2 regions of the Amycolatopsis sp. NPDC039088 genome follow, and region 1 is predicted to be linked to the other one. Evidence: riboswitches for the same ligand, from Rfam matches in the RefSeq annotation. Region 1 holds a riboswitch; the other holds the start of a gene.

Region 1 (14,401 bases):
TGCCCGCGATGCCAGCCGCGTCCGCGCTTGAGGTGAAAACTGTCGTGTACGGCGCGGGCGTCGCGTCAACTAGCATGAACGGGCACGACATGTAGGGAGTGGATGGTGGCCGCGACCGAGCCCGGCAAGACGACGCTCGCCGAAAAGATCGACAAGCTGTTCCAGATCGTGCTGAGACCCGATCGCGAGCCGTACAGTCACGAAGAAGTCGCCAAGGCCTGCCGAGAGGCCACCGGCGAGAGCTTCTCGACGACCTACCTGTGGCAGTTGCGCACCGGTCGCCGCGACAACCCCACGAAACGCCATCTCGAGGCGCTGGCCCAGTTCTTCGGCGTCTCGCCGGCGTACTTCTTCGACGACGAGCAGAGCGCCAAGATCGCCGAGGAACTCGCGCTGCTCGGCGCACTCCGTGACGCCGGCGTCCGCGATGTCGCGCTGCGCGCCGTAACACTTTCCCCCGATGGACTCGACACCATCAGCGACATGATCGACGCGATCGCCCGCAGGGAATCCGGACGGGGCGGCACGAAGAGGGAGGCGTGAAGTGGACCGCCGCCATAAAGAGTTGTGGCGCCGCTGCCGGAGTCTCGCCGACGGCGTCTCCCTTCCCGAACCCTTCGACGCCGAGGCCTTCATCGCCGAACTCGCCGCCGAACGCGGACGGCCGATCGAGTTGATGCAGGTCAACGTCCCCTCCAGTGGCCCGTGCGGGCTCTTGATGAGCACCGAGCGCGCGGACTACATCCTCTACCCGACCAACACCACCGCCCTGCACCGGCGGCATATCCTGCTGCACGAGGTCGGCCATCTGCTGTGCGGCCACGTCGGCTCCGACTCCGGCACCGACGGCATCGCGCTCGACGCCGCCGCCAGCAAGGCCCTCATGCCGAACCTGTCGCCCGAACTCGTCCGCCGCGTCCTCGGCCGCACGAGCTACAGCGCCGTCGAGGAACAAGAGGCCGAACTGCTCGCCAGCCTGCTGGCACAACGTGTCGCCAGGACGGCGGTGCGTGGTACGGCGCATACCGACGAGAGCGGAAGCGACCTCGCAGGCGGGATGGCCAGGGTCGACAATCTCTTCGGCAGCCGGAAGCGACGCCTGCCATGACCGAGACCATCGCGTACTTCTGTTGCGTGGTGGCCTTCGCGGGCTTCGGTTACAAGCTGATCCAGGCTCGCCATACCCAGCCGTTGCGGCGGATGTGGTTCCTCAGCGGCTTCGGGATGTGCATCGCGGGCGGGATCATGCTGCTCACCCCCGCCATGGAGAACGCCGTCGGCATCGAGGAACCCATCGGCAGCCTCCTCAACCTCGCGGCCGACCTGCTCAAGATCGGCGCTATGGGCTTCGCGGTCGCGTTCGCGCATTCGCTGAAACTGGGGGAGGGCAAGCGGATCGGCTGGCACGCCGTGCTTTCCTGGCTCGTGGTCGTCGCCGAGACCGCGCTCTTCTTCTTGTCCGACAGCTATCGCGTCGGCGAGCACACCGCCGCCGGGCCGGGCAGGCTCGGCTGGTTCGTCGCGTACAACGTGCTCTTCCTCCTTTACGGGCTGATCAGCCTGCTGACCTTCTCGATCGTCTTCGCCCGTTTCGCCCGCCACGCCGAGCCCGGACCGCTTCGCATCGGGCTGTGGCTGCTCGTCGGCGGCGGGGTCGCCGCGCTGGGCTGGACCTTCTGGGACGTTGACGACATCTACATCCTCGCCACCACCGGCGAGGTGAACGCCGGTGAGGAAACGGTTTCGTCGATCCTGGCGGCGCTGAGCGTCGGGCTCGCCGGGGCGGGCGCGACGCTCAGCGTGTGGGGGCCGGCGCTGGCGACGCCGTTCCGCCTGCTCGGCACGTACCGGACCTACCGCCGGATCGAGCCACTGTGGACGGCGATGCGCGAAGCCGTCCCGGGAATCGCGCTGGACCCTGGCCCCGGTATGCCGGGCGGCGTCGAATTCGCCCTGTACCGCAGGGTCATCGAGATCCGTGACGGCCACCTCGCGTTGCGCCCGTACTTCGATCCGGACGTGCCACCGGTCGCTGAAGCCGAGGCCCGCAAGGCGAAGATCCCCGAAGCCCGTGTCCCCGCGACGATCGAGGCCGCGGCCTTGGCCGCCGCGCTCGTCGCCGCCGAGACGGGCCGCCGGTACGCCCCCGACGACGTTCCGGCGACCTACCTCGACGAGCCCGACATCGCCACCGAAGCGGCTTGGCTGGTCGAGGTCACGCACGCCTGGCGACGGTCCACTGTGGTCGGACGTATTCGCGAACGGGCGCGCGAGACCGCGGCGTAGGCGGGCGGCCAGCACAGCCCGGCCCGACCATGACAGAACTCCTTGGTGTGGAAGGGTTTCCTGGCCAGGTCAGACGGTGACGCGGCGCATGGTGGCGAATCCGCCGACGGCCGCGACACAGACCAGCAGTGCGAGCACCCCGGTCATCCCGCCCACGGTCAATGTGCTGAAGAACGCGCCGATCTTCGACCAGGAATCGGTCCAGCTGAGCACCAGCACCCCGGCCAGTAGCACCAGTACCTGTGCGGCGGAGAACAGGACGACGCCCACGACCGCCGCGCGGCGGTAGATCAGGCCGTACCACATGCCGTAGACGAACATCAGCGTCAGCAACACGAACGACGTGAGCAGCGTGAGGTACCAGGAGCCGTTGAGCAGCCAGGGGACCCGGAAGTAGTGGAGGCCGAGCCCCCAGCCGCCGGTGCCCGCCTCGATCGCCTGGAACACGGCGATCCCCACCGAGTACAGCGCGGACAACCCGATGATCAGCAGGATGGTGCCCAGGTAGTACGACCGCCTCGACACGCCCAGCGCCAGCCCGAACGGCAGCGATTTCGTCATGCTCAAGGCGCCGCAGACGAGCATGAAGACGTAAATCGTCGCCAGGCCGCCCGAGTAGTTCTCTTCGGGAGTATCGGGCAGCAGCGAGAAGATGGCGAGGTTGACGAAGAACGCGAAGAACGTGACACCGATCGGGAGGACCACGAACTGGATCCGGTCCACCAGGTGGTAACGCGCGACGTTGATCAGGATGTTCATGCGGACGCCTCCTCGGCGATCTGTCCGGTGGAGGTGTGCACCATCAATTGCTGCAGTGACAACGGTTCCAGCTTCAGATGCAGGGCCTGTGCCCGCGCCTTCGCCGCGGCGTCGAGCGCGTCGGCGACGGTGACCGAAGCCCGCGAACCGATCTTGCGGCGGTGCAGTACCCGGCGTCCGGCGACGAAGTCTTCCACCGCCGTCGCCGGGCCGCTGACCGTGGCGGCGGTGCCGCGCAGGTCGTCGGCGGGCGCGTCGAGGACGACGCGGCCCTTGTCGATCATCACGACGTGCTCCAGCAGATCGGCCACCTCGTCGATCAGATGCGTGGAGAGCAGCACCGTGCGCGGATGAGTCGCATAGTCGTCGAGCAACCGGTCGTAGAACAGTTGCCGCGCGACGGCGTCGAGGCCCGCGTAAGGCTCGTCGAGGAGAGTGAGTTCCGCCCGCGCCGCCAGTCCGATGGTGATCGACAGCGCGGATCGCATCCCTCGTGAGAGCTTCTTGATCGGCCGCTTCAGTGGCAGATCGAAGTCGCGAAGCAGTGTGTCGGCCAGTTCGGCGTCCCAGTTCGGGTAGAACCACGACGCCGCCGCGAGGGCGTGCCGCACCTTGAAGTCCGGGAACTGCTGGTCCTCGCGGACGAGCACCAGGCGCTGGAGCACCCGTTCGTTCTCCACCGGGCTTTCGCCGAACACGCGGACCGTGCCCGCGCTGGCGAACTCCTGCGCGGTGATGATGCGCAGGAAGGTGCTCTTGCCCGCGCCGTTGCGGCCCAGCAGGCCGGTGATCTTGCCTTCTTCGATGTCGACCGTCACGTCGCCGAGCGCGAGGTGGTCGCCGTAGCGCCGGGTCAGGCCGGTGGTCGAAATGGTCGGCGTCATGCGTCCGGTCCTCCGTTCTGGTGTCCGTTCCCGCGGATGAGCGAGATCAGGGTTTCGTCGTCGATGCCGAGGCGCCTCGCTTCGACGAGCATCGGGTCGAGATACTGCTCGGCGAACCGTCTCCGCCGGTCGGTGAGCAGCTTCTCCCGTGCTCCGGCGGCGACGAACATCCCGATGCCACGGCGTTTTTCGAGCAGGCCGTCGTCGGCGAGCACGTTGATTCCCTTGGCCGCCGTCGCCGGATTGATCCGGTAGAAGGCGGCGAGTTCGTTGGTTGACGGCACACGTTCCCCCTCGGCCAGGCTTCCCTCGGCGATGTCGTCGGCGATCTGTTCGGCGATCTGCGCGAACAGGGGTGTTCCTTCGTCGAGCACGACACCTCCGTCCCCAGAGTCGTGCACCCGATGTCGGGTGCGGTGGTTCATTACTGGACTAAGTAACCCATGAACCACCCGATGGGCGCAAGTGGCTTCCGCCGTGCGCACTACTGTGCAGTGCGTGGTACCTTCTGTTGCGTAAGACTGGGAGGGACGCGACTGTGGAGATCAGTCAGCTACTCAAAGGCGTGCTGGACCTCGCCGTTCTCGCCGTACTTCGCGGAGAGGACGGCTACGGCTACGACGTGCTCCGAAGACTTCGCGTCGCGGGGTTGCAGGAAGTCGGCGACGCTTCGGTGTACGGGACGCTCCGGCGGCTGTACAAGGCAGGCCTGCTGACGTCGTACGTGGTGCCGAGTGAAGAAGGCCCGCACCGCAAGTACTACAGCCTCAACGAACCGGGTCGTCAACGCCTCGAAGAGTCGGGGCAGACCTGGCGGAGTTTCGCCAAGACAATGAACAGCCTGTTGGGAGAGGCAGCATGAGCACGCAGAATCCGACCGCCGTGCGGGTGTATCTGGCGAGGGTCAGGAGCGCGCTCGCCGACCTGCCCGAGAGCGAAGTCGAGGAGATCCTCGAAGACGTCCGTCCCCATCTCGCGGAGATGGAGGCGGAACTGGGGGACAACGCAAGAGTCGACGCCCTGATCGAACGTCTGGGCAGCCCCGAGAGCTACGCCGCCGAACTGCGGGCGTCCGGTGGCTACCCGCCGCGTCCCGCCGAAGCGGGCGACAAAACCACCGCGCTGACCGCGAAGACCGGGATCGGCGGAGCGCGTTTCGCGTTCTGGGGCTTGATGTTCTCGGTCGGCGGATTCGCGCTGTTCGGTTTCGCGGCCGCGGTGTGGGTCCGGGTGGAACCGTTGCTGGGCCTGCTTTTCGTGGCACCCGTGTTCGCGATCAGCGTCACCTACGTGGTGCGGAAGGGGGTCGGCCCGATCGCGGAACTGCCCGAGGTCGGCAAGCTCCGCGAGTTCGGGACGTCGTTCCAGACCGCTCGCGACGGTAAGGCGCTGGCCTTCCTGCGTTCGCTCAAGCCGGCGTGGTGGGTGCTGTGCGCGGCGGTGCTGGTCGTGTTCGGCCTGCTGCTCGTGCTGCGCGACACCGAGGCCGTGCTGTTGCTGCCGCTGCTCATCGTCGCGGGGGCCGCGGCGGTGTGGGCGGGGCCGAAGGTGAAGGGCGACCGGCGGTTGCTGTGGGTGCTGGTGCCGGTCTCGGCGTTCGTCATCGGCAGCATGCTCGGTGGCGCGGGCGCCGCGGTCGACCTGATCGCGAAACGGTCTTACGGCAGCGGCTCGCCGTATAGCGGCTACACGCCGAACTACAACGACACCTACGGCAATCCGCAGCTGATGTACGGCAGCCAGAGCGTGGAGAACATCTACGCGTTCGACGGCGAGGGCAAGCCGCTGACCGAAATCTACCTCTACGACGAGGAGGGCCGCCCGCTCAGCACCACCCGGTACGCCTGTGAGAAGAACACGGGCGAGAAGCGGAAGGTCGGCGACGACAACCGCTATCCGCGGCCACGGGTCGATCGGGGTGTCCAGGACGGCGAGGGAAACCTCAACGGCTACAACGGTTCCCGCGGTTACTGCCAGGAGAAGACCGACGTCCCGTTCAGCGCGGCGATCCCGAAGGGCGCGCCGATGCCGCCCGCTTCGGCGGCCCCGCCGTCGAACTCCACCCAGCCGACGCGCTAGGTGGTCCGGGTGGAGGCGGCTGTCGGGGGCGCCTCCACCCACTTCTCGCGGATGCGGAAAGCCGCGAGCCGGCACCTCGCGATGAGGTGCCGGCTCGCGTGGGAGCAGGCTCAGCGGGTGAACGCGCTCCTGGCGGCCAGGTCGGCCAGCAGGGCGCGGCCCTTCTCGGCGTTGCGCGGCTGGGCCAGGACGTCGTAACGCCGGGCGACCAGCTGGCTCTGCGAGACGAACCCGCGCTTGTTCTTCGAATTCGCGTACCCCAGCGCGCCGAACAGCAGGTTGAACCCGATACCGCTGACGAGGCCGACGAAGATCGGCACCAGTCCGGCGCCCGGGTTCAGCAGGCTCAGCACCAGGCCGAGGAACATACCGAACATCGCGCCCGCGAGCGCCGAGCTGGTCAGCACCTTGCTCCAGCCCATCCGCCCGGCGATCCGCTCGACCAGCATCGGTTCGACACCGACGATGGTGACGTCGGTGATCGGGAAGTCCGTTCCCGCGAGGTGGTCGACGGCACGCTGCGCTTCGGAGTACGACTCGTACGAGCCGATCGGCCACCCGCTGGGCAGCGTCGGGAGCTGAGCCCGTCCCTGGGGCTCGGTGAACGTGGTCTGCTGCGTGAATGCCTGTGTCATTCCTTCTCACCTCTCTTGATCCGTACAACGTTCCGGATGTGCGGATCTCCTCCCGATACGGCGGGATTCACAGCATCTTCTCAGCCGGGCATCACAGACAATCCGCCCAGGGATCAATTACAGTCCGCAATGGATAACGAACTAGACCATTGACCGAGTTGACCAGGCCAGGCTGACCGGGTAGGAAGAACCCGCAAAGGTACCGCTTCGAACCTTTAGGTGAGGCTGATGGCGAACAGGCGCGGCATGCTCACGCTGGATCGGCTCCGGGAACTCGTCGAGGACGGCACCGTCGACACGGTGTTGGCGGCGATCACCGACATGCAGGGCAGGCTGCAGGGCAAACGCTGCGCCGCCGAGTACTTCCTCAACGAGGTCGTCCCGCACGCCACCGAAGCGTGCAACTACCTGCTCGCGGTCGACGTCGACATGAACACCGTCGACGGCTACCCCATGTCGTCCTGGGAGACCGGCTATGGCGACTTCGTCATGCGCCCGGACTTCGAGACGCTGCGCCTGCTCCCGTGGCAGGAAGGCACCGCCCTCGTCCTCGCCGACCTCGAACGCGTGCAAGGCGGGGCGGTGGCTCCTTCGCCCCGCCAGATCCTGCGCGGGCAACTCGACCGGCTCGCCGCGCTCGGTCTCGCCGCCTACGTCGGCACCGAACTCGAGTTCATCGTCTTCGACGACACCTTCGAGTCCGCATGGGACAAGCGCTACCAAGGCCTTCGTCCGGCCAACCAGTACAACGTCGACTACTCGATGCTCGGCACCTCGCGGATCGAGCCGCTGCTGCGCCGGATCCGCAACGACATGGGCGGCGCGGGGCTGTACGTCGAGTCGGCCAAGGGTGAGTGCAACCCTGGCCAGCACGAGATCGCCTTCCGCTACGCCGACGCGCTGACCACCTGCGACAACCACAGCGTCTACAAGACCGGGGCCAAGGAGATCGCCGCGCAGGAGGGCAAGAGCCTCACGTTCATGGCGAAGTACAACGAACGTGAGGGCAACTCCTGCCATATCCACATCAGCCTGCGCTCGATCGGCGGCGAGGCCGTGCTGGCCGGTGACGGCCCCGGCGGGTTCTCCCCGCTGATGGAGCACTTCCTCGCCGGTCAGCTCGCCGGATTGCGTGAGCTCACTTACTTCCTCGCGCCGAACATCAACTCCTACAAGCGTTTCGTCCCCGGCAGTTTCGCGCCGACCGCCGTCGCGTGGGGCATGGACAACCGCACGTGCGCGCTCCGTGTCGTCGGCCACGGCGAATCGCTCCGCACCGAGAACCGCGTTCCCGGCGGCGACGTGAACCCGTACCTCGCGGTGGCCGCGCTGATCGCGGCCGGGTTGCACGGTATCGAGAACGAACTGGAGCTGGAGCCGGAGTTCCACGGCAACGCCTACGGCTCCGACAAGCCGACCGTGCCGACCACCCTGCGGGAGGCGGCCGCGCTGCTGGACCAGAGCGAGCTCGCCAGGACCGCGTTCGGGGACGAGGTCGTCGACCACTATCTGAACGCGGCGAAGGTCGAACTCACCGCCTACGACGCCGCCGTCACCGACTGGGAGAGGATCCGTGGCTTCGAACGGCTGTGAACCCGTCATCGGTCTCACGTCCTATCTGGAGCCCGCGAAGTTCCTGGTGTGGGAGACCGAGGCGGCGCTGCTGCACCGCGTCTACGTCGACGGGATCGTCGCGGCGGGCGGGATCCCGGTCCTGCTGCCGCCGGTGAGCGACGCGCACGACAGGCTGGTGTCCGCTGTGGACGGTCTCGTGCTGGTCGGCGGCGCCGACGTCGATCCGGCGCGGTACGGCCAGGAGCAGCATCCGACGACCTACCTCCGGCCGAACCGGGACGCCTTCGAGTTCGGCCTGCTGCGGTCCGCTTTGGCCGCGGGCAAACCGGTGCTCGGCGTGTGCCGGGGGCTGCAGGTGCTCAGCGTCGCGCTCGGCGGCACGCTCACCCAGCATCTCCCGGAAACGTTGGACAGCAAGGATCACCAGCCCGCGCCCGCGACCTTCGGCACCACTACGGTGACCCTTGCCGGGGGCAGCCGGGTCGCCTCGATCCTCGGCACCGAGACCAAGGTGCCGTGTTACCACCATCAGGCGATCGACAAGCTCGGCGACGGACTGGTCCCGGTCGGCTGGGCCGCCGACGGCACCATCGAGGCGGCCGAACTGCCCGGCGACGGGTTCGCGCTCGGCGTCCAATGGCATCCGGAACAGAACCCCGACGACATCAGGCTTTTCGAGGCCCTCGTAGCAGCGGCGAAGGAGACGAAGTGACCACCTTCGAGGTCATCAACCCCGCCACCGAAGAGGTGGTGAGGTCGGTCGAGCTGACCTCGGCCGAGGAGGCCGATGCGGCCATCGCCCGAGCGCAGGCGGCGTTCCCCGCCTGGCGTGCGGTGGCCCCCGGAGACCGGGCGCGGCTGCTGCGCCGCTTCGCCGACGCGGTCGACGCCGACATCGAGAATCTCGCCCAGCTCGAAGTCGCCAACGCGGGCCACACGATCGGCAACGCGCGCTGGGAGGCTGGCAACGTCCGCGACGTGCTGACGTACTACTCGGCGTCGCCGGAACGCTTGAGCGGCAAGCAGATCCCGGTGCCCGGCGGGGTGAACATGACATTCCACGAACCGCTCGGCGTGGTCGGGGTGATCGTGCCGTGGAACTTCCCGATGCCCATCGCGGGCTGGGGTTTCGCGCCCGCGCTCGCCGCCGGGAACACCGTCGTCCTCAAACCCGCGGAACTCACCCCGCTGACCGCGATCCGGCTCGGCGAACTCGCCCGTGAGGCGGGGATCCCCGAGGACGTCTTCCAGGTGCTTCCCGGCAAGGGATCCGTGGTGGGACAACGTTTCGTGGACAACCCCGCGGTACGCAAGGTCGTCTTCACCGGCTCCACCGAGGTCGGCAAGCAGATCATGGCGGGCTGCGCCGCGCAGGTGAAGCGGGTGACCCTGGAACTGGGCGGGAAGAACGCGAACATCGTGTTCGCCGACGCCGATTTGGAGAAGGCCGCGGCCTCGGCGCCCTACGGCGTGTTCGACAACGCCGGACAGGACTGCTGCGCGCGGTCGCTGATCCTGGTGCAGGCGAGTGTGTACGAGAAGTTCATGGAACTGCTCGAACCCGCCGTGAACGGCGTCGTCGTCGGGGATCCCCGGCTGGAGATGACCGAGATGGGGCCGCTGATCTCGGCCGGGCACCACGCGAAGGTGTCGTCCTATGTGGACGATTCCACGCCGGTGGCGTTCCGGGGGAGCGCGCCGCTGGGACCGGGCTACTGGTTCCCGCCGACCGTCGTCACCCCGCCGGACCTGCGGCATCCGCTGGCCGCCGACGAGATCTTCGGCCCGGTCGTCGCCGTGGTCCCGTTCGCCGAAGAAGCGGACGCGGTGACCATGGCCAACCACACCGAGTACGGCCTGTCCGGCTCGATCTGGACCCGCGACGTCGGCCGCGCCTTCCGCGTCGCGCGCGGCGTCGAAGCGGGGAACCTTTCGGTCAACTCGCATTCGTCCGTCCGGTACTGGACGCCGTTCGGCGGGTTCAAGCAGTCCGGGTTGGGCCGCGAACTCGGCCCGGACGCCGTGGATGCCTTCACCGAGACCAAAAACGTCTTTATCAGCACGGAGGACTGAGCAATGGTGCAGCGTTTCGAAGGCCGCGTCGCGGTCATCACCGGCGGCAGCAGCGGTATCGGACTCGCCACCGCCCGCAGGCTGGCGAGCGAGGGCGCGAAGGTCGTCATCGGCGACATCTCCGCGGAGACGGGCAAAGCCGCGGCCGACGAGGTCGGCGGCCTGTTCGTGCAGGCAGACGTCACCGACGCCGATCAGGTCGAGACCCTGTTCCAGACCACAGTGGACGAATTCGGCTCGGTCGACGTCGCGTTCAACAACGCCGGCATCTCCCCGCCCGAAGACGACTCGATCCTGACCACGGGCATCGACGCCTGGGAGAAGGTGCAGAAGGTCAACCTGACCTCGGTGTACCTGTGCTGCAAGGCCGTGCTGCCGCATATGCAACGGCAGGGCAAGGGATCGATCATCAACACGGCGTCGTTCGTCGCGGTGATGGGCGCGGCGACGTCGCAGATCTCTTACACCGCGTCCAAGGGCGGGGTGCTGGCGATGAGCCGGGAGCTGGGCGTGCAGTTCGCGCGGGAGAACATCCGGGTCAACGCGCTGTGCCCGGGCCCGGTGAACACGCCGCTGCTGAAGGAACTGTTCGCGAAGGACCCCGAGCGGGCCGCGCGACGGCTGGTGCACGTGCCGGTCGGGCGGTTCGCGGAACCGGAGGAGATCGCGGCCGCGGTCGCGTTCCTGGCCAGCGACGACGCCTCGTTCATCACGGCTTCGCAGTTCCTGGTGGACGGCGGGATCTCGGGCGCCTACGTCACGCCTCTTTGATCCCGCATTTAGTCCTCTGAATGTGTGCTCCGGAGTTTTTCGGCGTGGCCTACGAGTCAATCGCGCCCTGACCGTCCACAAGGGACCCTCCTTGGTGACCGAATGCCCGATTGATGGCTCTCTGCCGGAAGGTCACCACGAGCCTCAGTGGCACCACCAGTCGCAACGGCGGCGCGTGAAGGTCCCTTCCCTCGGCTCAGCCGAGGAAACTCGGCCATCATGTACTTCACCGCGAGCAAAGTTGCGGCCCATGCGTCACTCGTCCCGGTGGCCGGGATGGCGCGCCGCTGACCTGCGCTGTAGGTCTGGGACCGGGAGCCGTCCGGCTCCCGCGACCTGGAACAGCGGAGGCACGGAAATGACCCGGCAGATGAGCACCGCCATGCGTGACTGCATCGACCTGTGCAACGAGTGTCACGTCCGGTGCGAGGAGATGATGACCCGCTGCATGGAGGTCGGCGGCGCCAAGCTCGGGATGATGATGGTGACCTGCGCGGACATGTCCCGGATGAGCGCCGATATGATGATGCGCTGTTCGGCCATGGTCGCCGACCTCGAGATGATGCGCATGTGCGCGAAGATGTGCGGCCTGGCCTCCCAGATGATGCGCATGTGCGCCCAGGAATGTGCCAAGACCGGTGACGCCGAACTCGCCGAGGCCGCCGACATGATGACGCGCTGCGCCGAGCTGTGCGGCACCATCACCGCCGAGATGATGATGGAGAACGCCTGATCGCTCCAGCCGCGCCCGGGCACATCGGGTGTCCGGGCGAACGGCACAAGTGACATGTCCTGCCTGAAGTAGACGCGCGCCGAACACGCCAGGTACGGTGTGCGCACAACTTCAGACAGGGCCGTTGAGCTGGAGCGGGAGAGCCCTCACGAACGTGGTGGGGCACCGAAGGAGCAAACTCCCCGGAATCTCTCAGGTATCCACTACCGCTTCCGCGAGGCCACTCTGGAAAGCAGGCGCGCAAGTGCGTCTCACCCAAGGTGAAAGCCGCATTACCGTGCGGTGAAACTCTCAGGTGCCATGACAGAGGGGGAGTTCCCAGCGCACCGGTCTATCCGGCGCCTGACCCAAGGAGCTCCCTTGACCAGTACGTCCTTCGACGACCGGCACATCGGCCCCTCGGAGTCCGAGCAGGCCAAGATGCTCGCCGAGGTCGGCTACGGCAGCCTCGATGCCCTGGTGCAGGCCGCCGTGCCGTCCGCGATCAGGGTCACCGGTGACCTGGACCTTCCCCCGGCCGCGTCCGAGGAGGACGCCATCGCCGAGCTTCGCGCGCTCGCCGCGCTCAACAAGCCGATGACGCAGATGATCGGTCTCGGCTTCCACGACACGGTCACCCCGGCGGTCATCCGCCGCAACGTGCTGGAGAACCCGGCTTGGTACACGGCGTACACGCCCTACCAGCCGGAGATCTCGCAGGGCCGCCTCGAAGCGCTCCTCAATTTCCAGACCATGGTCTCCGAGTTGGCCGGTCTCGCCACCTCGAACGCCTCCCTGCTCGACGAGTCCACGGCTGTCGCCGAGGCCGTCATGCTGATGCGCCGCGTGTCGAAGGCGAAGTCCAACAAGGTCGTCCTCGACGCCGAGTGCCTGCCGCAGACCATCGCGGTCGTGCGCACCCGCGCCGAGGCGATGGGTGTCGAGGTCGAGGTCCGCGACCTGCTCACCGGCCTTCCCGAGGAGTTCTTCGGCGTCGTCGTCCAGTACCCGGGTGCCTCCGGCGTGCTGCGTGGCGCGGGCTTCTACTCCGCCATCTCCGAGACCGCGAAGGCCGCCGGCGCGCTGTACACCGTCGCCGCCGACCTGCTCGCCCTCACGCTGGTCACCGCGCCGGGTGAGTTCGGCGCGGACATCGCCGCCGGTTCGACGCAGCGCTTCGGTGTCCCGCTCGGCTACGGCGGGCCGCACGCCGGATTCATGGCCGTCCGCGCCGGGCTGGAGCGTTCGCTGCCGGGCCGCCTCGTCGGGGTCTCGGTCGACGCCGACGGCAACCCCGCGTACCGCCTCGCCCTGCAGACCCGTGAGCAGCACATCCGCCGCGAGAAGGCGACGTCGAACATCTGCACCGCGCAGGTCCTGCCCGCCGTGCTGGCCGCGATGTACGCGGTCTACCACGGTCCCGACGGCCTCAAGCGCATCGCGACGCGTGTTCACGGACTCGCCGCCGGTCTCGCGGACGCTCTCCGCACCGGGGGCGTCGAAGTCGTCCACGAGGGCTTTTTCGACACCGTTCTCGCCCGCATGCCCGGCCAGGCTGAAGCCGTCGTCGCCGTCGCCCGTGAGAACGGGATCAACCTCGGCCCGGTCGACGCCGACCACGTCCGCATCGCCGTCGACGAGGTCACCACGCCCGCGATCATCGCCAAGGTGCTCAACGCCTTCGGCATCGACACCCCCGCCGCCGACGACGCCCGCGCGCTGCCCACCGGCCTCGAGCGCGAGAGCGAGTACCTCACCCACGAGGTCTTCCACTCGCACCGCTCCGAGACCGCGATGCTGCGGTATCTGCGCGGCCTCTCCGACCTCGACTACGCGCTCGACCGCGGCATGATCCCGCTCGGCTCCTGCACGATGAAGCTCAACGCCACCACCGAGATGGAGCCGATCAGCTGGCGCGAGTTCGCGGGGATCCACCCGTTCGCCCCGGCCGAGGACGCCGAGGGCTACCACGTGCTGGTCGAGCAGCTGGCCGGCTGGCTGGCCGAGGTCACCGGCTACGACAAGGTGTCGCTGCAGCCGAACGCGGGCAGCCAGGGCGAACTCGCCGGTCTGCTGGCGATCCGCGCCTACCACCACGCCAACGGCCAGACCGAACGCGAGGTCTGTCTGATCCCGTCGTCCGCGCACGGTACGAACGCCGCCTCCGCCGTCATGGCCGGGATGCGCGTCGTCGTGGTCAAGTGCACCGACGAGGGCAACGTCGACCTCGACGACCTGCGCGCGAAGGTGGACGCCAACCGCGACACGCTGTCCGCGATCATGGTCACGTATCCGTCCACGCACGGCGTGTACGAGCACGGCATCGACGAGCTGGCCAAGATCGTCCACGACGCGGGCGGCCAGGTCTACGTCGACGGCGCGAACCTCAACGCCCTGCTGGGCTTGGCGAAGCCGGGTGAGTTCGGCGGCGACGTCTCGCACCTGAACCTGCACAAGACCTTCTGCATCCCGCACGGTGGCGGCGGCCCCGGCGTCGGCCCGGTCGCGGTCCGCGCGCACCTCGCGCCGTACCTGCCGAACCACCCGCTGCTGGAGAAGGCGGGTCCCGAAACCGGCGTCGGCCCGATCAGCGCCGCCCCGTTCGGCTCGGCGTCGATCCTGCCGAT
Region 2 (8,409 bases), on a different contig from region 1:
AGAGCCGAGTACGCCCGTGCGCAGGCCGTTTTCGCCCGCCGGGCCGCGCCTCTGCGTGAGCACCTGATAGCGCATTGCAAACGGCTTCTGGCCGAGGTAAAGACGGCGCACGCGACACGCGGAAAACAACTGTGAGTTGCCGCATTCCCCGCAACATCTTCCCCTGTTAGAGTGATAACGGTTTGATTGCATACGCAGCGCGAGCGCGCACGTTTCGAAAGGACAACGATGGGGCGACACAGCGTTGCCGAAGAGCCGGTACCGCACCCCCTCGACCCGCCGAAGCGCCCCCAGGGCCGCAGTGAGGCGACCGGCTCGCACCGGATCGTCGGGAAGAAGGCCCCGCGGCGCAGGATCGCCAAGTGGCCCATCGCCTGCCTGGTCCTGGTGGTACTGGTCGCGATCGGAATCTTCGGCTGGAACTGGGCGGACGGAGAGCTCAACACCCGTGCCGAAGCCCAGGCCAAGGGCTGCAGCGCCGGCGAGACCCCGATGCGGGTCGTCGTCACCCCCAGCATCGAGAAGCCGCTCCGCGCGGCGGCCGAGCGCTGGAACAACGCCGCGACCGTGGTCCGCGACCACTGCGTGATCATCCAGATCGACGCGCTGCCCTCGGCGGCCGTGCTCGACGGCCTCGTCGGGCGGACGAACCTGGACGCCATCGGCGGCCTTCCCGCCGCCTGGATCCCCGAGTCGTCCTACTGGGTGACGGAACTGAACACCGCCAAGCCCGAACTGGTCGGTTCGCCCGCCCAGTCGGTCGCGACGGCGCGTTCGGCCGACTACCCGCTCGTCGGGCTCGCCGGTAAGACCATCGACGAGGTCCAGATGCGCGCCTCGCAGACGTTCCGGCAGTTCCTGCAGCAGCCCGCCCAGCAGGCCGACTTCGCCGCCGCGGGCATCAAGGCCACCTGACTTCGCACACAGAAGTACGTGAAGGCCCCCTTTCATTGCGTCTAGCGCAGTGAAGGGGGCCTTCACGTACTTCGGGGGTACTCAGCCGGCGAGGAGCTGTTCACGCAGGATGTCGGCGTGCCCGCAGTGGTGGGCGAGTTCCCGCAGAACTTGCAGGTACACCCAGTGAAGCGTGCGCGGTCCGGTCCGGTGGCCGGTCACGACCGTGTCCAAGGACAGGTCCGCGACCGTCGTCCGGGCCGTGGCGCAGGCTTCCCGGTGGGCCGCGATGACCGAGGCGATGGTGTCGTCGCCGGAGAGCCGGAAGGATTCCTCCGGATCGGGCACCAGACCGAGTTCCTTGCGCGGCGTACCCCCCACGCATTCCTCGAACCACACCCGCTGCATCCAGGTCACGTGTTTGAGCAGCCCGAGCGGCGTCGTCGCCGACGGGACGAGCCGACGGCGGGCCTGTTCCTCGGTAAGACCGTCGAGCGTCGCCTCGAGAGCGGTGCGGTAGTCCTCGATGAACGCCTCGAGCTGGGTGCGCTCGTCATCCAGGGGCACCTCGAACGGACCCATCAACGTCTCCAAGTCATTTGAGGGGCAAGGCCTGCGTCTAAACGAGGTCGAAGGTGTCCGGGTCGGGGCCGGTACGGGTGCCGTCGTCGAAGTCGGCGAGGGCGGCCAGATCGTCTTCGGCGAGTTCGAAGTCGAAGACGTCGAAATTCTCGCGGATCCGGGACGGCGTCACGGATTTCGGGATCGCGACGGTGCCGAGCTGCAGATGCCAGCGGAGCACCAGCTGTGCCGGGCTCTTGCCGTATTTGGCCGCGAGGGCGGTCAGCGTCGCGTCCGAGAGCAGCGATCCCTGCGCGAGCGGGCTCCAGGCCTCGGTGACGATGCCGTGCTCGGCGTGGAATTCCCGCAACGCCTTCTGCTGCAGCCGGGGATGCAGCTCGACCTGGTTGACCGCCGGCACGATCCCCGTCTCGTCGAACAGCCGCCGCAGATGCGGCTCGTGGAAGTTCGACACCCCGATGGCCCGCACCCGGCCATCCGCGTAGAGCTTTTCCAGCGCTCGCCAGGTTTCCACGTACTTGCCGCGGGTCGGCATCGGCCAGTGGATCAGGTACAGGTCGACCCGGTCCAGGCCCAGTTCCGCCAGGCTGGCGTCGAACCCGCGGAGCGCCTCGTCGTACCCGTGGGCCGGATTCGGCAGTTTCGTGGTGATGAACAGTTCGTCGCGAGGCACGCCCGCCGTGCGGATCGCCTCGCCGACACCGGCTTCGTTGCGGTAGGACGCGGCGGTGTCGATGCCGCGGTACCCGGCTTCGATCGCGGTCCGGACGACCTTGGCCGTATCGCCCGCGGGCACCTGCCAGACACCGAAACCGAGTTGGGGGATGGCTACCTCGTTGTTCAGGACGACGGAAGGCACGGCCATGGATGAAGAATCCTCACTCCGAGTCTGTGGCGGGGCTTCTTGCCCGCATCATTCCACCCCGCGCCGCGCGTACGCGCGCAGATGCTCGGCCGTGTCCGCGTCGGCCGGGAAGAAGGATTCGATCACCAGCTCGGCGACCGTGATGTCCAACGGCGTCCCGAACGTGGAAACCGTGCTGAAGAACGTGAGATCCACGCCCTCGTGCCGCAGCCGAAGCGGGACGAAGATGTCGCCCGGCCCGGGGACCTCCACCTCGGGAACGGGGTCTTCACACGGATAGGTGAGGAGTTCCTCCAGCAGTTCCGTCAGGCCCGGATCCGCCGTCTGGGTCACTTGGCGCCGCAGCCTGCCGAGCAGATGGGCCCGCCACTCCCCCAGATTCAGCACGTACGGCGCCATTCCCTCCGGATGGAGGGTCAGCCGGAGGACGTTGACCGGCTGCGTCATCAGGGTGGGCGACACCAGGTCGGTCATGATCGACACGCTCGCGTTGGCGTCGACCAGATTCCACCCGCGATCGACGACGGCGGCCGGGTACGGCTCGTGACTCGTCAGCAGCTGCCGGACCGCCTGGCGGACCGCGGCCAGTTCCGGGTCGCCGAGCCCGCTCTCCGGATACGCGGGCGCGTAGCCCGCCGCGAGGAGCAGCTGATTGCGTTCCCGCAAGGGCACCTCCAGATGTTCGCCCAGCCGCAGCACCATGTCCCGGCTGGGCTTGGACCGCCCGGTCTCCACGAAACTCAGGTGCCTGGTCGAGATCTCGGCGGAGATGGCGAGGTCGAGCTGGCTGATCCGGCGGCGATCGCGCCATTCCCGCAGGAGCTCGCCGACGGGGCGGCCCGCGCGGTTCGCGGTCAAGGTGGTCGTCACGATCACGAACCTACGCACCGCGCACGCCGGGCCGCCATTACCTCTCACGTAATCGACGGGACCCACCCTCGGCCGACAGAGTTGCGTCATCGGTTACCCCACAACGCACCAAGGAGACACCATGTCGGACATCCAGCGCGTCGCCGAGCAGTACATCGCCGTGTGGAACGAGACGGACACCGAAAAGCGCCGTGCGCTCATCGCCGAGGTGTTCACCGAGGACGCCGCCTACACCGACCCGCTGGGCGCGGTCACCGGTCACGACGGTGTCGACGGCTTCGTCGCCGGCGCGCAGGCCCAGTTCGCCGGGCTGAGGTTCAGCCTGCCCGCCGCGCCCGACGCGCACCACGACATCGCACGATTCCAGTGGTACCTCAGCGCTCCCGGTGCGGAGGAACCGCTCGCGATCGGCTTCGACGTCATCACCGTCGAGGACGGGCGGATCAAGCAGGTGCTCGGCTTTCTCGACAAGATGCCCGGCTGAGACCTACGCGAAGGCCTCTGGCGGCGGGCAGAAGCAGACGAGGTTGCGGTCACCCGCGGCCCCGTCGATCCGCCGCACCGGGGGCCAGATCTTCGCGGCGGTGAAGCCCGCCGGGAAGACGGCGATCTCCCTGCTGTACGGGCGATCCCACTCGCCCGCGAGGCACCGCGCGGTATGCGGGGCGTTGCGCAGCGGGCTGTGCGCCACCGGCCACTCCCCCGCGGCGATCTTCTCGATCTCGCCGCGGATCGCGATCATCGCGTCACAGAACCGGTCGAGCTCGCCGAGGTCCTCGCTCTCGGTGGGCTCGACCATGAGCGTGCCCGCGACCGGGAACGACATCGTCGGCGCGTGGAGGCCGTAGTCGGCCAGCCGTTTGGCGACGTCGTCGACGGTGACACCGGTCCGTTTGGTCAGCGCCCGGAGATCGAGGATGCACTCGTGCGCCACGAGTCCTTCGTGCCCGGAGTACAGCACCGGATAGTGCTCCGCGAGGCGCTTGGCGACGTAGTTGGCGTTCGCGACCGCGGTCAGCGTCGCGCGCTTCAGCCCTTCCGCGCCCATCATCCGGATGTAGGCCCAGGAGATCGGCAGGATCGACGCGCTCCCCCATGGCGCGGCGCTGATCGGGCCGACACCGGTCGCCGGGCCCGCTTCCGGCTGCAGGGGATGGTTCGGCAGGTACGGCGCCAGGTGCGCGCGGACGCCGATCGGCCCGGCCCCGGGGCCGCCACCGCCGTGCGGGATGCAGAAGGTCTTGTGCAGGTTGAGATGGGAGACGTCGGCGCCGAACTTCCCGTACTGCGCGACCCCGATCAGCGCGTTCAGGTTCGCCCCGTCGACGTACACCTGGCCGCCCGCGTCGTGCACCAGCGCGCAGACCTCGCGCACGGTGTCCTCGTACACGCCGTGCGTCGAGGGATAGGTGATCATGATCGCGGCGAGGTCGTCCGCGTGCTCGTCCACAGTGGACTTCAGGTGGCCGAGGTCGATATTGCCCTCGTCGTCGCATTTCACGACGACCACGCGCATTCCCGCCATCACCGCGCTGGCCGCGTTCGTGCCGTGCGCGCTCGACGGGATCAAGCAGACGTCACGGGCCGCGTTCCCGCGTTCGCGGTGGTAGGCGCGGATGGCCAGCAGACCGGCGAACTCGCCCTGGCTGCCCGCGTTCGGCTGCAGGGAAACCGCGTCGTAGCCGGTGATCCCGGCCAGCCAGCGCTCCAGGTCCCGCACGATGGCGAGCAGCCCGGCCGCGTCCTCGACGGGTGCGAACGGGTGCAGACCGGCGAACTCGGGCCAGGTGATCGGCTCCATTTCGGCCGTGGCGTTGAGCTTCATCGTGCACGAGCCGAGCGGGATCATGCTCCGGTCGAGCGCGACGTCCTTGTCGGACAACGCCCGCAGGTACCGCAGCAGCGCGGTTTCCGAGCGGTGCGCGTGGAAGACGGGATGCGTGAGGTACTCGCTCGTGCGGCGCAGATCCGGCGGGAAGCCGTCGGCGGTGTCCGCGTCGAGGGAGTCCACATCGGACACCGCGACACCGAACGCCTTCCACACCAGGGAAAGATGCTCGCGGGTGGTCGTCTCGTCACAGGCGATGGCGACGTGGTCGGAGTCCACGAGCCGGAGGTTGACGCCGAGTTCCCGTGCCGTGCCGACGATCCCGGCCGCGCGCCCGGGGGCAGCCACCATGACGGTGTCGAAGAATTCGCAATGCACCACGTCCACGCCGCTTTCGGCGAGCCCCGCCGCGAGCACGGTTGCCATCCGGTGCGCGCGGTTCGCGATGGCGCGCAAGCCTTCCGGCCCGTGGTACACCGCGTACATCGACGCGATGACCGCCAGGAGCACCTGCGCGGTGCAGATGTTGCTGGTCGCCTTCTCCCGGCGGATGTGCTGTTCGCGGGTCTGCAGCGCCAGCCGGTACGCGGGCGCGCCGTCGGCGTCCTTCGACACTCCGACGAGCCTGCCGGGCAACTGGCGTTCGAGTCCTTGGCGCACGGCGAGATACGCCGCGTGCGGGCCACCGAAGCCCATCGGCACGCCGAACCGCTGCGTCGACCCGATGGCGACGTCGGCGCCGAGCTCACCCGGTGACCGCAGCAAGGTCAGCGCCAGCGGATCGGCGGCTATCACCACGGCCGCGCCCAGCGCCTTGGCCTCGGTGATGGTGTGGTCCCATTCGCGGACGACGCCGGAAGCGCCGGGATACGAGAGCAGCACGCCGAAGAAGTCGCCGCCGAGGCCCAGTCCGGTGATGCCCTGCGAGAGATCCGCGGTCACCAGGTCGATACCGAGCGGTTCGGCGCGGGTGCGCAGGACCTCGATCGTCTGCGGCAGCGTGTCCTCGTCGACCACGAACCGGTTCGATTTCGCCTTGCCCGCCCGGCGGACCAGCGTCATCGCCTCCGCCGCCGCGGTCGCCTCGTCCAGCATCGACGCGTTCGCGATCGGCAGTCCGGTCAGGTCGGCGACCATGGTCTGGAAGTTGAGCAGCGCTTCGAGGCGGCCTTGCGAGATCTCCGGCTGATACGGCGTGTACGCGGTGTACCAGGCGGGGCTCTCCAGCACGTTGCGGCGGATCACCGGCGGGGTCACGGTGTCGTGGTAGCCGAGGCCGATCATCTGGACCATGGGCCGGTTGCGAGCGGCCAGCGCGCGGAGTTCGGCAAGCGCGCCGGTCTCGGTGGCGGGCGGCGGCAGGTCCGGCGGCGTGGCGGATTCCCGGAGCGACGCGGGGACGGCCCGCTCGGCCAGTTCGTCGAGAGAAGCGACGCCGACGACGTCGAGGATGCGCGCGAGTTCCCCAGCGCCGGGACCGATGTGCCGGTCCGCGAAGGGGGTTCCGGATTCGAGAGCGGCCAGAGAAACGGGCTCCAACGGGGACCTCCCAGGACGCGGGGGTGAGGCCGGGACGATTGTCCTGGCCCTCCCCACTCTGTCCGTACTCCCGTGGGAGCGCCTGAGAGTTTCGCCCGAGTGTTGAGCCGGGCTTGCACCGTCGGCGGGGCCGCCAGGCTGTGACCTGGCGAACCACTTTCCAGAGGCGTCTCGTCCGCGCGGTCCAGGGTGCCTGAGAGGTTCCGGGGAGGACTTGCTCCTTCGGCGCCGAGCTCAACGGTTATCGACTCGGTCTCTCCCGCGCGGATTCGTCGACCGCGGAACCGAGCCTACCCTGCCGCCCGCGCGGCTTCATGATCAGCCGGTGCGACGTGCGTTACGGCGCTGCGTGAGCTCGTCCGGGGTGACGGTTTCGATCGTTCCGCCGTCGGCGCGCTCGGCCGGGAATTCGTGGATGGTTCCGCTGATCTCCTGCATCGCGCCGCTGACGGCGATGCCGAACACGCCCTGACCGCCCTGCAGTAAATCGACGATCTCTTCGGGCGAGGTGCACTCGTAGACGGTGGTGCCGTCGGAGAACAGGGTGACCCTGGCGAGGTCACGGACGCCGCGCAGGCGCAGGTGATCGACAGCGACCCGGATGTTCTGCAACGAGACACCGGTGTCCAGCAACCGTTTGACGACCTTCAGGACGAGGATGTCCTTGAACGAGTACAGCCGCTGCGAACCGGAGCCGTGCGCCGTGCGGATACTCGGCGCGACCAGCTTCGTCCTGGCCCAGTAGTCGAGCTGCCGGTAGGTGATCCCGGCGATCTGACAGGCGGCGGGACCGCGGTAACCGACGAGTTCGTCCGGGAGGGAAGAGTCGGGGAACAGCTCGCCCTGCTCGCCGTCTGCGACCGGAACGAGCGGCTCTTGAGGGCTACCAGCCTCGACCACGCCATGCCTCCCCTCGCCCGACCTGGCGGCCGGCGAACAAAGCCGCGCGGACCCATGTGAGTCCGCACCGGAGTGAACCGTCAAGACGGATGCCCCAGACATCCGAATCACACCTTGGCGATTTACCTCCATTGACGGTAAGCGTGTCCGGCAAAGCGGTCAACGCGACGCGCGGTCGACCTCAAGCTCTTCTTGAGACTTGCCGGGAATGGTCCCCCGAACGGCGGCGGGCTTGTCGCTTTTACTCAGTCGTGTTAATTTTTACTCATGCGAGTAAACACATCCACCGAAACCGCCGCCGCCGAGGTGCAGGCAGAGCTCGGGTTGTCGGTCACGGAGGCCGCGCGGCGGGCCCAGATCATCAGCGCCACGATCGCGACGATCGCCGAGCTCGGTTACCACAAGACGTCGTTCGCGAAGATCAAGGAGCGGGCCGGGCTGTCCAGTACCCGGATCATCTCCTACCACTTCACCAACAAGTCCGGCCTGATGCAGGCCGTGGTCACCACCGCGACCGGGATGAAGGACAAGTTCCTCGAAGAGCGGATCCAGGGCACCACCGACCGGGCCGGGCTGCTGCGCGGCTACATCGAGTCGGAGATCGCGTTCCTCGGCTCGTACCCGGAACTGGTACGGGTCATGGTCGAGATGGCTTCGAGCGGATCCGACGCGGAGGGCTGGTTCATGTCGGCGCCGATGGTCGAAGAGTTCCGTACCGGCCGGCTCGAGCGCCAGCTACGGCAGGGACAGCGGGAAGGCGCTTTCGGCGATTTCGCGCCGGACGTGATGGCGCTGTCGATCGCGCAGGCCATCGACGGTGTCGCCGCGAAATTCGCGACGGACCGGAAGCTGGATCTGGAGCGCTACGGGCGGGAACTGGCGGACCTGTTCACGCGGGCGACCGCGGCCTGAGTCGTGGGGGGGGGGGGGG

What was found. A riboswitch is a leader RNA that binds a small molecule or an ion and turns the genes downstream of it on or off. The one in region 1 is predicted to bind glycine.
Region 2: it holds a riboswitch for glycine, as region 1 does, so the genes downstream of both, gcvP (aminomethyl-transferring glycine dehydrogenase) here and gcvP (aminomethyl-transferring glycine dehydrogenase) in region 1, are expected to answer to the same signal.

Annotation. Positions count from the first base shown of each region.
Region 1 covers NZ_JBVKAE010000025.1:64,542-78,942, forward strand. Annotated here, with positions in the region: gene mutM (bifunctional DNA-formamidopyrimidine glycosylase/DNA-(apurinic or apyrimidinic site) lyase) at 1-36, shown strand, start outside; gene ACZ7KI_RS28685 (helix-turn-helix domain-containing protein) at 103-543, shown strand; gene ACZ7KI_RS28690 (hypothetical protein) at 545-1,108, shown strand; gene ACZ7KI_RS28695 (MAB_1171c family putative transporter) at 1,105-2,286, shown strand; gene ACZ7KI_RS28700 (ABC transporter permease) at 2,356-3,045, opposite strand; gene ACZ7KI_RS28705 (ABC transporter ATP-binding protein) at 3,042-3,929, opposite strand; gene ACZ7KI_RS28710 (GntR family transcriptional regulator) at 3,926-4,303, opposite strand; gene ACZ7KI_RS28715 (PadR family transcriptional regulator) at 4,468-4,791, shown strand; gene ACZ7KI_RS28720 (DUF1700 domain-containing protein) at 4,788-6,008, shown strand; gene ACZ7KI_RS28725 (YflT domain-containing protein) at 6,119-6,643, opposite strand; gene ACZ7KI_RS28730 (glutamine synthetase family protein) at 6,872-8,236, shown strand; gene ACZ7KI_RS28735 (gamma-glutamyl-gamma-aminobutyrate hydrolase family protein) at 8,217-8,930, shown strand; gene ACZ7KI_RS28740 (aldehyde dehydrogenase family protein) at 8,927-10,291, shown strand; gene ACZ7KI_RS28745 (3-oxoacyl-ACP reductase) at 10,295-11,062, shown strand; gene ACZ7KI_RS28750 (four-helix bundle copper-binding protein) at 11,421-11,795, shown strand; glycine riboswitch at 11,921-12,014, shown strand; gene gcvP (aminomethyl-transferring glycine dehydrogenase) at 12,156-14,401, shown strand, end outside.
Region 2 covers NZ_JBVKAE010000037.1:29,158-37,566, forward strand. Annotated here, with positions in the region: gene ACZ7KI_RS34880 (3-methyladenine DNA glycosylase) at 1-135, shown strand, start outside; gene ACZ7KI_RS34885 (hypothetical protein) at 229-915, shown strand; gene ACZ7KI_RS34890 (DinB family protein) at 997-1,476, opposite strand; gene ACZ7KI_RS34895 (aldo/keto reductase) at 1,514-2,341, opposite strand; gene ACZ7KI_RS34900 (helix-turn-helix domain-containing protein) at 2,390-3,217, opposite strand; gene ACZ7KI_RS34905 (nuclear transport factor 2 family protein) at 3,333-3,695, shown strand; gene gcvP (aminomethyl-transferring glycine dehydrogenase) at 3,699-6,578, opposite strand; glycine riboswitch at 6,749-6,850, opposite strand; gene ACZ7KI_RS34915 (MerR family transcriptional regulator) at 6,897-7,478, opposite strand; gene ACZ7KI_RS34920 (TetR/AcrR family transcriptional regulator) at 7,746-8,390, shown strand.